2 regions of the Aeribacillus sp. FSL k6-2211 genome follow, and region 1 is predicted to be linked to the other one. Evidence: a T-box and tRNA genes for the amino acid it is inferred to sense, from the RefSeq annotation. Region 1 holds a T-box; the other holds one or more tRNA genes.
What was found. A T-box is a leader RNA that pairs with one kind of tRNA and senses whether it is charged. The one in region 1 lies ahead of pheS (phenylalanine--tRNA ligase subunit alpha), so its partner is inferred to be a tRNA-Phe.

Region 1 (4,428 bases):
GGCATCATCGGTTCCAAGCCGCCGCATATTTTGCCGGCAGAAGCACGAAAAAAGCCTGTAGAGATCAAAGACATGTTTATTGATATTGGCGCCAGCAGCCGAGAAGAAGCGATGGAATTTGGTGTTCGTCCCGGCGACCAAATTGTGCCTTATTTTGAGTTCACCGTTATGAAAAATGATAAAATCCTTTTGGCGAAAGCTTGGGATAACCGCATCGGTTGTGCAATAGCGATCGAAGTTTTGAAAAAGCTGAAAGGGGTAAACCATCCGAACGTCGTTTACGGTGTAGGAACCGTTCAGGAGGAAGTAGGATTAAGAGGAGCCCGCACATCAGCCCATTATATTGAGCCTGATATTGCTTTCGGCGTAGACGTCGGAATAGCCGGCGACACTCCAGGCATTTCCGAAAAAGAAGCGATGGGAAAAATGGGGAAAGGTCCGCAAATTATTTTATATGATGCTTCTATGGTCTCCCATAAAGGGCTTCGCGATTTTGTCGTAGGGGTCGCTGAAGAATGCGGCATTCCATATCAGTATGATGCTATGCCGGGTGGCGGTACAGACTCCGGATCGATTCATTTAACAGGAAATGGTGTTCCAACGCTTTCCATTACGATTGCAACGCGCTACATTCATACACACGCTGCGATGATTCATCGCGAAGACTTTGAACATACGGTTCAATTATTGACAGAAGTCATTAAACGCCTCGACAAAAAAACGGTTGAAAACATTACGTACAACTAAAAAGCAGGAGCTGGTTATTTCCCAGCTCCAGTCTCTTTTAATCCTTGTTCAAGTGTTTCAACCATTTCCTGCTGATCACGCTGACTTGAATGGTTCCAGATAATTTCAAATAACACGCCTAACCCTGGAAGCATTTTTTCTTCCTTGCTATTGATGGCATCAACGATCGTTTCTCTCAGCTCGTCTTTTGAATTTTGCGATATGTTGGCAATGACTGCATTGCGCAAATCAAAATTCATATCCTTCACCTCGTTTTTCTTCATTCTTCTTTATTTTTTCTTTTGTTTTCTATAATATGTATATGAAATGAACTATCAGTTGAAGGAGACACCATCATTGAAACGGATTGCGTCAACTAAAAATGAAAGAGTAAAAGAATGGAAAAAGCTGCAATCAAGAAAAAAACGGGAAGAGCGCGGGCTGTTTTTAATTGAAGGCTTGCATTTAATCGAGGAAGCTCTCAAATACAAATCAATTGTTCAAGAGTTAATTGTTTTAGACGGAGCGAAGCTGCCAAATCATTTTTTCGAAGGTACTATTCCGACAACGATTGTTTCCAAAGAGGTGTTTTCGCTTCTGTCTGAAACGGATTCCCCGCAAGGTGTCATGGCTGTTTGTAAGCAGCTTAGGTGGGAAATCGATTTGAACGCCAAAAAATGGCTGTTAATAGATGCGGTTCAAGACCCAGGAAATCTCGGTACGATCATTCGTACTGCAGATGCGGCTGGAATGGATGTTGTGATTTTAGGTGACGGGACGGTTGATTTGTACAATAGTAAAACGATCCGGGCGACACAAGGATCAATTTTTCATTTGCCTGTGGTCAATTCGTCATTAAAACAGATTATAAACAAATTGAAGGAAGAGAAAATTCCTGTATTTGGAACTTCAACAAAAAATGCTGTTTTCTATAAAGAGATCCCTCCATCTGAAACATTTGCCCTCCTTGTAGGAAATGAGGGAAATGGGGTCTCAAAAGAGCTGCTGGATATGACGGATCAAAATTTACACATTCCGATTTATGGAAAAGCGGAGTCATTAAATGTTGCCGTTGCTTCAGCTATTTTCATGTACCATCTTCGCAAATAGTGTTGCGCCTTTAATTTCTTTTTTTTATAATTAAAAGCAATTGAATAAAGGAATAACGATGACGGAGAAGAGTAGTTTGCAGGTCGCCATTTAGGGAGAAAATGCCGTAGACTGGAAGCATTTTTATGGTAGAGGCAAACGAATTCACCTCCAGAGTTGACGCCAGGACCATGCGGAAGCATGTAAAGGCGCTCCGGCTGTGCCGTTATGATAATGAAGTGAACAAAGATTCTTTCTTTGTTAATAAGGGTGGTACCGCGAAATTCAACTCGTCCCTTTTTTGGGATGGGTTTTTTTATTTATTTTAAAAAAGGAGGAATTTACATGCAGGAAGAATTAACAAAGCTTCGCGATGAAGCGTTGCAAAAGGTACGGGAAGCAACGGATTTAAAACAATTGCAAAATATTCGCGTTCAATATCTTGGAAAAAAAGGACCGATTACCGAAGTTCTTCGCGGAATGGGAAAGCTTTCGAAAGAAGAACGGCCGAAAATAGGTGCGTTAGCAAATGAAATTCGGGAAGTGATTGCCGGGGAAATAACAAGTAAGCAAGAACAACTCGAAAAAGCAGAAATCGAGAAAAAATTACAGCAAGAAACGATTGACGTTACCCTTCCAGGCAGACCGGTTCGAACAGGAAACCATCATCCTCTCCAAGCGGTCATTGAAGAAATTGAAGATTTGTTTATCGGCATGGGATACACAGTAGAGGAAGGTCCAGAAGTTGAAACAGATTATTACAATTTTGAAGCGCTCAATTTGCCGAAAGGCCATCCGGCAAGGGATATGCAAGATTCCTTTTACATAACTGATGAAATTTTGCTGCGCACACACACATCTCCAGTTCAGGCGAGAACGTTAGAAAAATATAAAGGGAAAGGTCCTGTAAAAATCATTTGTCCAGGGAAAGTATACAGACGTGATACAGATGATGCAACGCACTCCCATCAATTTACGCAAATTGAAGGGCTCGTTGTGGATGAAAACATTCGCATGAGCGATTTAAAAGGAACGCTCGAAGTGTTTGCGAAAAAACTGTTCGGTGAAGACAGGCAAATTCGTCTGCGTCCGAGCTTTTTCCCGTTTACTGAACCGTCGGTGGAAGTCGATGTATCCTGTTTTAAATGCTCCATGAAAGGCTGTCATGTATGCAAAGGAACAGGCTGGATTGAAATTTTAGGAGCAGGGATGGTTCATCCAAACGTTTTGGAAATGGCGGGATTCGATTCGAAAAAATACCGTGGTTTTGCATTTGGAATGGGACCGGAACGGATTGCCATGTTGAAATATGGAATTGATGATATTCGTCATTTTTATACAAACGATGTGCGTTTTTTGAAACAGTTTAAACAAGCTTAAAAGGAGGTTTTCTCATGTTCGTTTCATACAAATGGCTCTCTGAATATGTCGATCTAGACATTTCCCCTGAGGAGCTGGCTGAAAAAATAACGAAGAGCGGCATTGAAGTTGAAAATGTTCAAGCTGTTAATGAAGGAATAAAAGATGTTGTAGTTGGACAGGTGCTTGAAAAAGAACAGCATCCAAATGCAGAAAAATTAAGCAAATGTTTAGTTGACATCGGAGAAGGAGAACCAGTGCAAATTATATGCGGCGCCCAAAACGTTGAAAAAGGGCAAAAAGTGCCGGTAGCCAAAGTTGGTGCGGTTTTGCCGGGCAATTTCAAAATTAAACGGGCAAAGCTGCGCGGTGAAGAATCTAACGGTATGATTTGTTCTTTGCAAGAGCTGGGCATTGAAGGAAAGCTTGTCCCAAAAGAGTTTTCTGACGGCATTTTTGTTTTCCCTAGTGATGCTGAAGTTGGAAAAAATGCGATTGAACAGCTGTTTATGGACGATTATGTACTTGAATTAGGTCTTACACCAAACCGTTCTGACTGTTTAAGCATGATCGGTGTTGCCTATGAAGTTGCAGCAATTTTAAAGAAAGAGGTTCGAAAGCCGGAAGTTCATTATGAGGCTGCCGAAGAAAAAGCAACTGATTATATTACTGTGAATGTTGAAGCAAAAGAAGATAATCCATTCTATGTAGCCAAAATTATTAAAAATGTCAAAATTGCCCCTTCCCCTTTATGGATGCAAATGCGCTTAATAAAAGCCGGAATCAGACCGCATAACAACGTCGTCGATATTACAAACTATTGTTTATTAGAATACGGCCAGCCGCTTCATGCGTTTGACTATGACCGGTTCGGATCAAAGGAAATACTCGTTCGCCGCGCACATGACGGAGAGACGATCGTGACCCTTGATGATCAAGAACGAAAGCTTACAAGCGATCACCTTGTGATCACAAATGGCAAAGTACCTGTTGCATTAGCTGGTGTAATGGGAGGGGCCGATTCTGAAGTAAGAGACGATACGACGACCGTTTTGCTTGAGGCCGCCTATTTTAAAGGCAGTGTTGTCCGAAAAGCGTCGAAGGATTTCGGACTTAGAAGTGAAGCGAGCTTGAGATTTGAAAAGGGGGTTGACCCGAACAGGGTAAAAGCTGCAGCAGAGCGGGCAGCACAATTGATCGCAAAATACGCCTCCGGAACTGTTTTAGAAGGTGAAGCAGAATTTCATGATTTTT
Region 2 (4,428 bases), 1.1 Mb from region 1:
GCAATTAATTCAAGGAAGCGGGCGGAATCGGGAAAACCGCCAGCAGGAAGTTTCGGAAATATCAAGATCTCTTAAGGCTTTGGCACGTGAATTGGAAGTGCCGGTCATCGCATTATCCCAGCTATCACGAAGCGTCGAGCAGCGTCAAGATAAACGCCCGATGATGTCAGATATTCGGGAGTCCGGTAGTATTGAGCAGGATGCAGATATCGTCGCCTTTTTATACAGAGATGATTACTACAATACGGAATCAGAAAACAAAAATATTATTGAAATCATTATAGCCAAGCAGCGGAACGGCCCTGTAGGAACTGTTCAGCTTGCATTTGTAAAAGAATATAATAAATTTGTAAATCTTGAAAGAAGATATGAAGACGATCATATTCCTCCTGCTGTCTCTTGATGAGGCAGTTGTTTTTTGTAAGTATCTTATATAACACGAACAAAATATTTAATAATAAAGTGAACGTTCGGATTTTATTGACTCTACTTGCTACAATTGGTAGAATAAACTTGTTTCTTTGTATTGGATTTTTGGTGAACACGGAGGTGCACACATGTCATCAGTTGTTGTTGTTGGTACACAATGGGGGGATGAAGGAAAAGGGAAGATAACCGATTTCCTTTCTCAAAATGCGGAAGTGATCGCCCGTTACCAAGGTGGAAACAATGCTGGCCATACAATCAAATTTAACGGTGAAACATATAAACTGCATTTAATCCCATCCGGTATTTTTTATCAAGATAAAATTTGTGTCATCGGAAACGGAATGGTTGTCGATCCTAAAGCGCTGGTAGAAGAGTTGAACGGTTTGCATAAACGGGGAATTCAAACAAATAATCTGCGAATTTCCAACCGCGCTCACGTCATTTTGCCTTATCATTTAAAATTGGATGAAGTGGAAGAAGAACGAAAAGGAGCCAACAAGATCGGGACGACGAAAAAAGGAATAGGTCCAGCCTATATGGATAAAGCAGCCCGTATTGGCATCCGCATCGCCGATTTATTGGATCGTGAAGTCTTTGAAGAAAAATTGAGAAGAAATTTAGAAGAAAAAAATCGCCTGTTTGAAAAAGTATACGAAGTTGAAGGGTTTAAACTGGAAGAGATTTTAAATGAATACTACGAGTACGGCCAACAAATCAAACAATATGTATGCGACACATCTGTTGTGCTGAACGACGCGCTTGATGAAGGACGCCGTGTTTTATTTGAAGGCGCTCAAGGTGTTATGCTTGATATCGATCAAGGTACATATCCTTTTGTTACATCTTCCAATCCAGTAGCAGGCGGTGTGACAATTGGAGCAGGTGTAGGTCCTACGAAAATTAAACATGTTGTCGGCGTATCAAAAGCTTATACAACTCGTGTAGGAGACGGTCCGTTTCCGACAGAGCTCCACGATGAAATTGGCGATCAAATTCGTGAAGTTGGACGGGAATATGGTACAACAACAGGACGTCCGCGTCGAGTGGGCTGGTTTGACAGCGTTGTTGTTCGCCATGCGCGCCGGGTAAGCGGAATAACTGATTTATCTTTAAATTCCATCGATGTATTGACAGGAATCGAAACATTAAAAATATGCATCGCCTACAAATACAAAGGTGAAATTTTAGAAGAATTTCCAGCAAGTTTAAAAGTACTTGCACAGTGCGAACCTGTCTATGAGGAATTGCCGGGTTGGAAGGAAGACATTACGGGGGCAAAAAGCTTGGACGATCTTCCTGACAATGCACGCCATTATGTTGAACGGATTTCCCAGTTAACAGGTATCCCACTTTCCATCTTTTCAGTTGGTCCAGATCGTTCACAAACAAATGTTGTCCGCAGTGTATACAGTCCAATATAATAAACTTGGAGGGATCGGCTGTTCCCTCTTTTTTTTGTGAAATTAAAAAAAATCGTTGTTTTGTCCCTCTAGAAATGATATTATTATACACGTCTTGAGAAAAATGAGCGTATTGGCTCCGAACTGTTCGCACAATGCATCCATCATCCTCGAAAAAGCTAGAAGAGGAAGGGACATCTGACAAATGAAAAATGGATTAGAAGAAAAAAATTTATGAGCCATTAGCTCAGTCGGTAGAGCAACGAGCAAGGCTTCATCGAATAGGCGACGAGTTGTCCCGACGCATCCAGCATCCTCGAAAAGACTGGCAGAGGAAGGGACATCTGACAAATGAAAAATGGATTAGAAGAAAAAAATTTTTTATGAGCCATTAGCTCAGTCGGTAGAGCAACGAGCAAGGCTTCATCGAATAAGCGACGAGTTGTCCCGACGCATCCAACATCCTCGAAAAAGCTAGAAGAGGAAGGGACATCTGACAAATTTTAAAATGGATTAGAAGGAAAAAATTTTTTATGAGCCATTAGCTCAGTTGGTAGAGCATCTGACTTTTAATCAGAGGGTCGGAGGTTCGAATCCTCCATGGCTCACCATTACAATCGAGAAATATTATACAAGCTGCCTCACATTCGAGAATCCACATATATGAAAGGCTTGAGAGAGGGAAAAAGAGTTCGCATTCTTGAAAACTTTATACGGCTCGGTAGCTCAGTCGGTAGAGCAAAGGACTGAAAATCCTTGTGTCGGCGGTTCGATTCCGTCCCGAGCCACTTCATACGCACGGTTTATCCGTGCTATTTTTGGCTATAAGTAAGTTAAACCAAAATTGGTAACATTTGTGGTTGTAAATAGAAATTTGATTTCTCATCTCAAGCTGTTACAATAAGATAAAAATTGATATAATAGGTTTGATAGGAATTTACAGGGGTTTACTCTAAGTTCCAAAACCTATTGAATTTAAGACCTCTAGCAATAGCTAGGGGTTTTCTGCTTGTTTTTTCCATTTGTATTGAAAGTTGATGATGAGATGAATGTAATCGTGGTAAAGTAAAGTTAATAGATCAAAAGGGGAGAAAATGATGGAAAATAAAAAAATATTAGTTGTTGATGACGAAAAACCAATTGCAGATATATTAGAGTTTAATCTTAAAAAAGAAGGTTTTGATGTATACTGTGCTTATGATGGAACAAGCGCGATTGAAATGGTGGAAGAAATTAAACCTGACTTGATATTGTTAGATATTATGCTTCCCAGCAAGGATGGAATGGAAGTGTGCCGGGAAGTTCGAAAAAAATATGAAATGCCGATTATTATGTTGACTGCGAAAGATTCAGAAATCGATAAAGTGCTTGGTCTGGAGCTTGGTGCTGATGATTATGTGACAAAACCATTCAGCACAAGAGAGCTCTTGGCAAGGGTAAAGGCAAATTTACGAAGACAGCAAACAAATGCTGCAAGGGAAGCGGCTTCTGAACAGTCGGAAATTCAAATCGGCTCTCTCGTTATTCATCCTGATGCATATGTCGTTTCAAAACGGGGAGAAACGATCGAGCTTACTCATCGTGAGTTTGAATTGCTTCACTATTTAGCGAAGCACATTGGACAGGTCATGACCCGAGAGCATTTGCTGCAAACCGTTTGGGGATATGACTATTTCGGAGACGTCAGAACTGTAGATGTCACGGTTAGAAGACTTAGGGAAAAAATTGAAGACAACCCAAGCCATCCAATATGGATTGTGACAAGAAGAGGGGTAGGTTATTATTTGCGCAATCCTGAACAGGAGCAGTGAACATGTATAGCAGTCGAGTGAGTTTTTTACGTTCGATACATTTTAAAATTGTGCTGATCTATGTGCTTCTGATTATTTTGGCTATGCAAATCATCGGTATTTACTTCGTTAAGGAATTGGAATCTTCTCTTATAGAAAATTTTAAATCTTCCCTTTCGCAGCGGATTGATTTGCTGGCTTACCAGATTGAGCAAGCGATGACGAATGAAGAAGTGGACGAATCATTGAATATGGAAGATGAGATATCTGCTATTTTGCAAGATTTTAAACGGGAGGAAATTCATGAAGTTCGCGTAGTGGACCAAGATGCGCGTGTCATCGGGACATCTGATTACAACAAAGATGTGATCGGGAAAAGAACAACTGAAAATATGATTAAACGGACTTTAATCGTCGGTACGCCTGAAAGCAATATTTTGCTTGATCCGCAAACGAAGCATCGAATGTACGTATCAGCGACTCCGATCGTCACAGATTATAAACGAGAAACAATTGGCGTTGTTTATGTCGTTGCCTCAATGGAGGAAGTTTTTTCACAATTGCGGACGATTAACAAAATTTTTGCAACAGGCACAGGGATGTCCCTTCTTATTACCGCGGCGCTAGGAATTTTTCTTGCCCGCACTATAACCCGTCCGTTGTCAGATATGAGAAGGCAAGCGTTGGAGCTGGCAAAAGGGAATTTTTCCAGAAAAGTAAAAGTGTATGGAGAAGATGAAATTGGACAGCTTGCATTAACATTCAATCATCTCACGGAAAAATTGGAGGAAGCACAGGAAACAACTGAA

Region 2: it has a tRNA-Phe gene. The T-box ahead of pheS (phenylalanine--tRNA ligase subunit alpha) is inferred to sense a tRNA for this amino acid. The anticodon was not compared.

Annotation. Positions count from the first base shown of each region.
Region 1 is NZ_CP150190.1:2,945,781-2,950,208, reverse strand. It holds gene NSU19_RS14255 (M42 family metallopeptidase) at 1-747, shown strand, start outside; gene sspI (small acid-soluble spore protein SspI) at 762-986, opposite strand; gene NSU19_RS14245 (RNA methyltransferase) at 1,084-1,836, shown strand; T-box leader at 1,886-2,116, shown strand; gene pheS (phenylalanine--tRNA ligase subunit alpha) at 2,161-3,195, shown strand; gene pheT (phenylalanine--tRNA ligase subunit beta) at 3,210-4,428, shown strand, end outside.
Region 2 is NZ_CP150190.1:4,065,194-4,069,621, reverse strand. It holds gene dnaB (replicative DNA helicase) at 1-403, shown strand, start outside; gene NSU19_RS19520 (adenylosuccinate synthase) at 558-1,850, shown strand; tRNA gene NSU19_RS19515 (tRNA-Lys) at 2,365-2,440, shown strand; tRNA gene NSU19_RS19510 (tRNA-Phe) at 2,545-2,617, shown strand; gene yycF (response regulator YycF) at 2,927-3,640, shown strand; gene walK (cell wall metabolism sensor histidine kinase WalK) at 3,643-4,428, shown strand, end outside.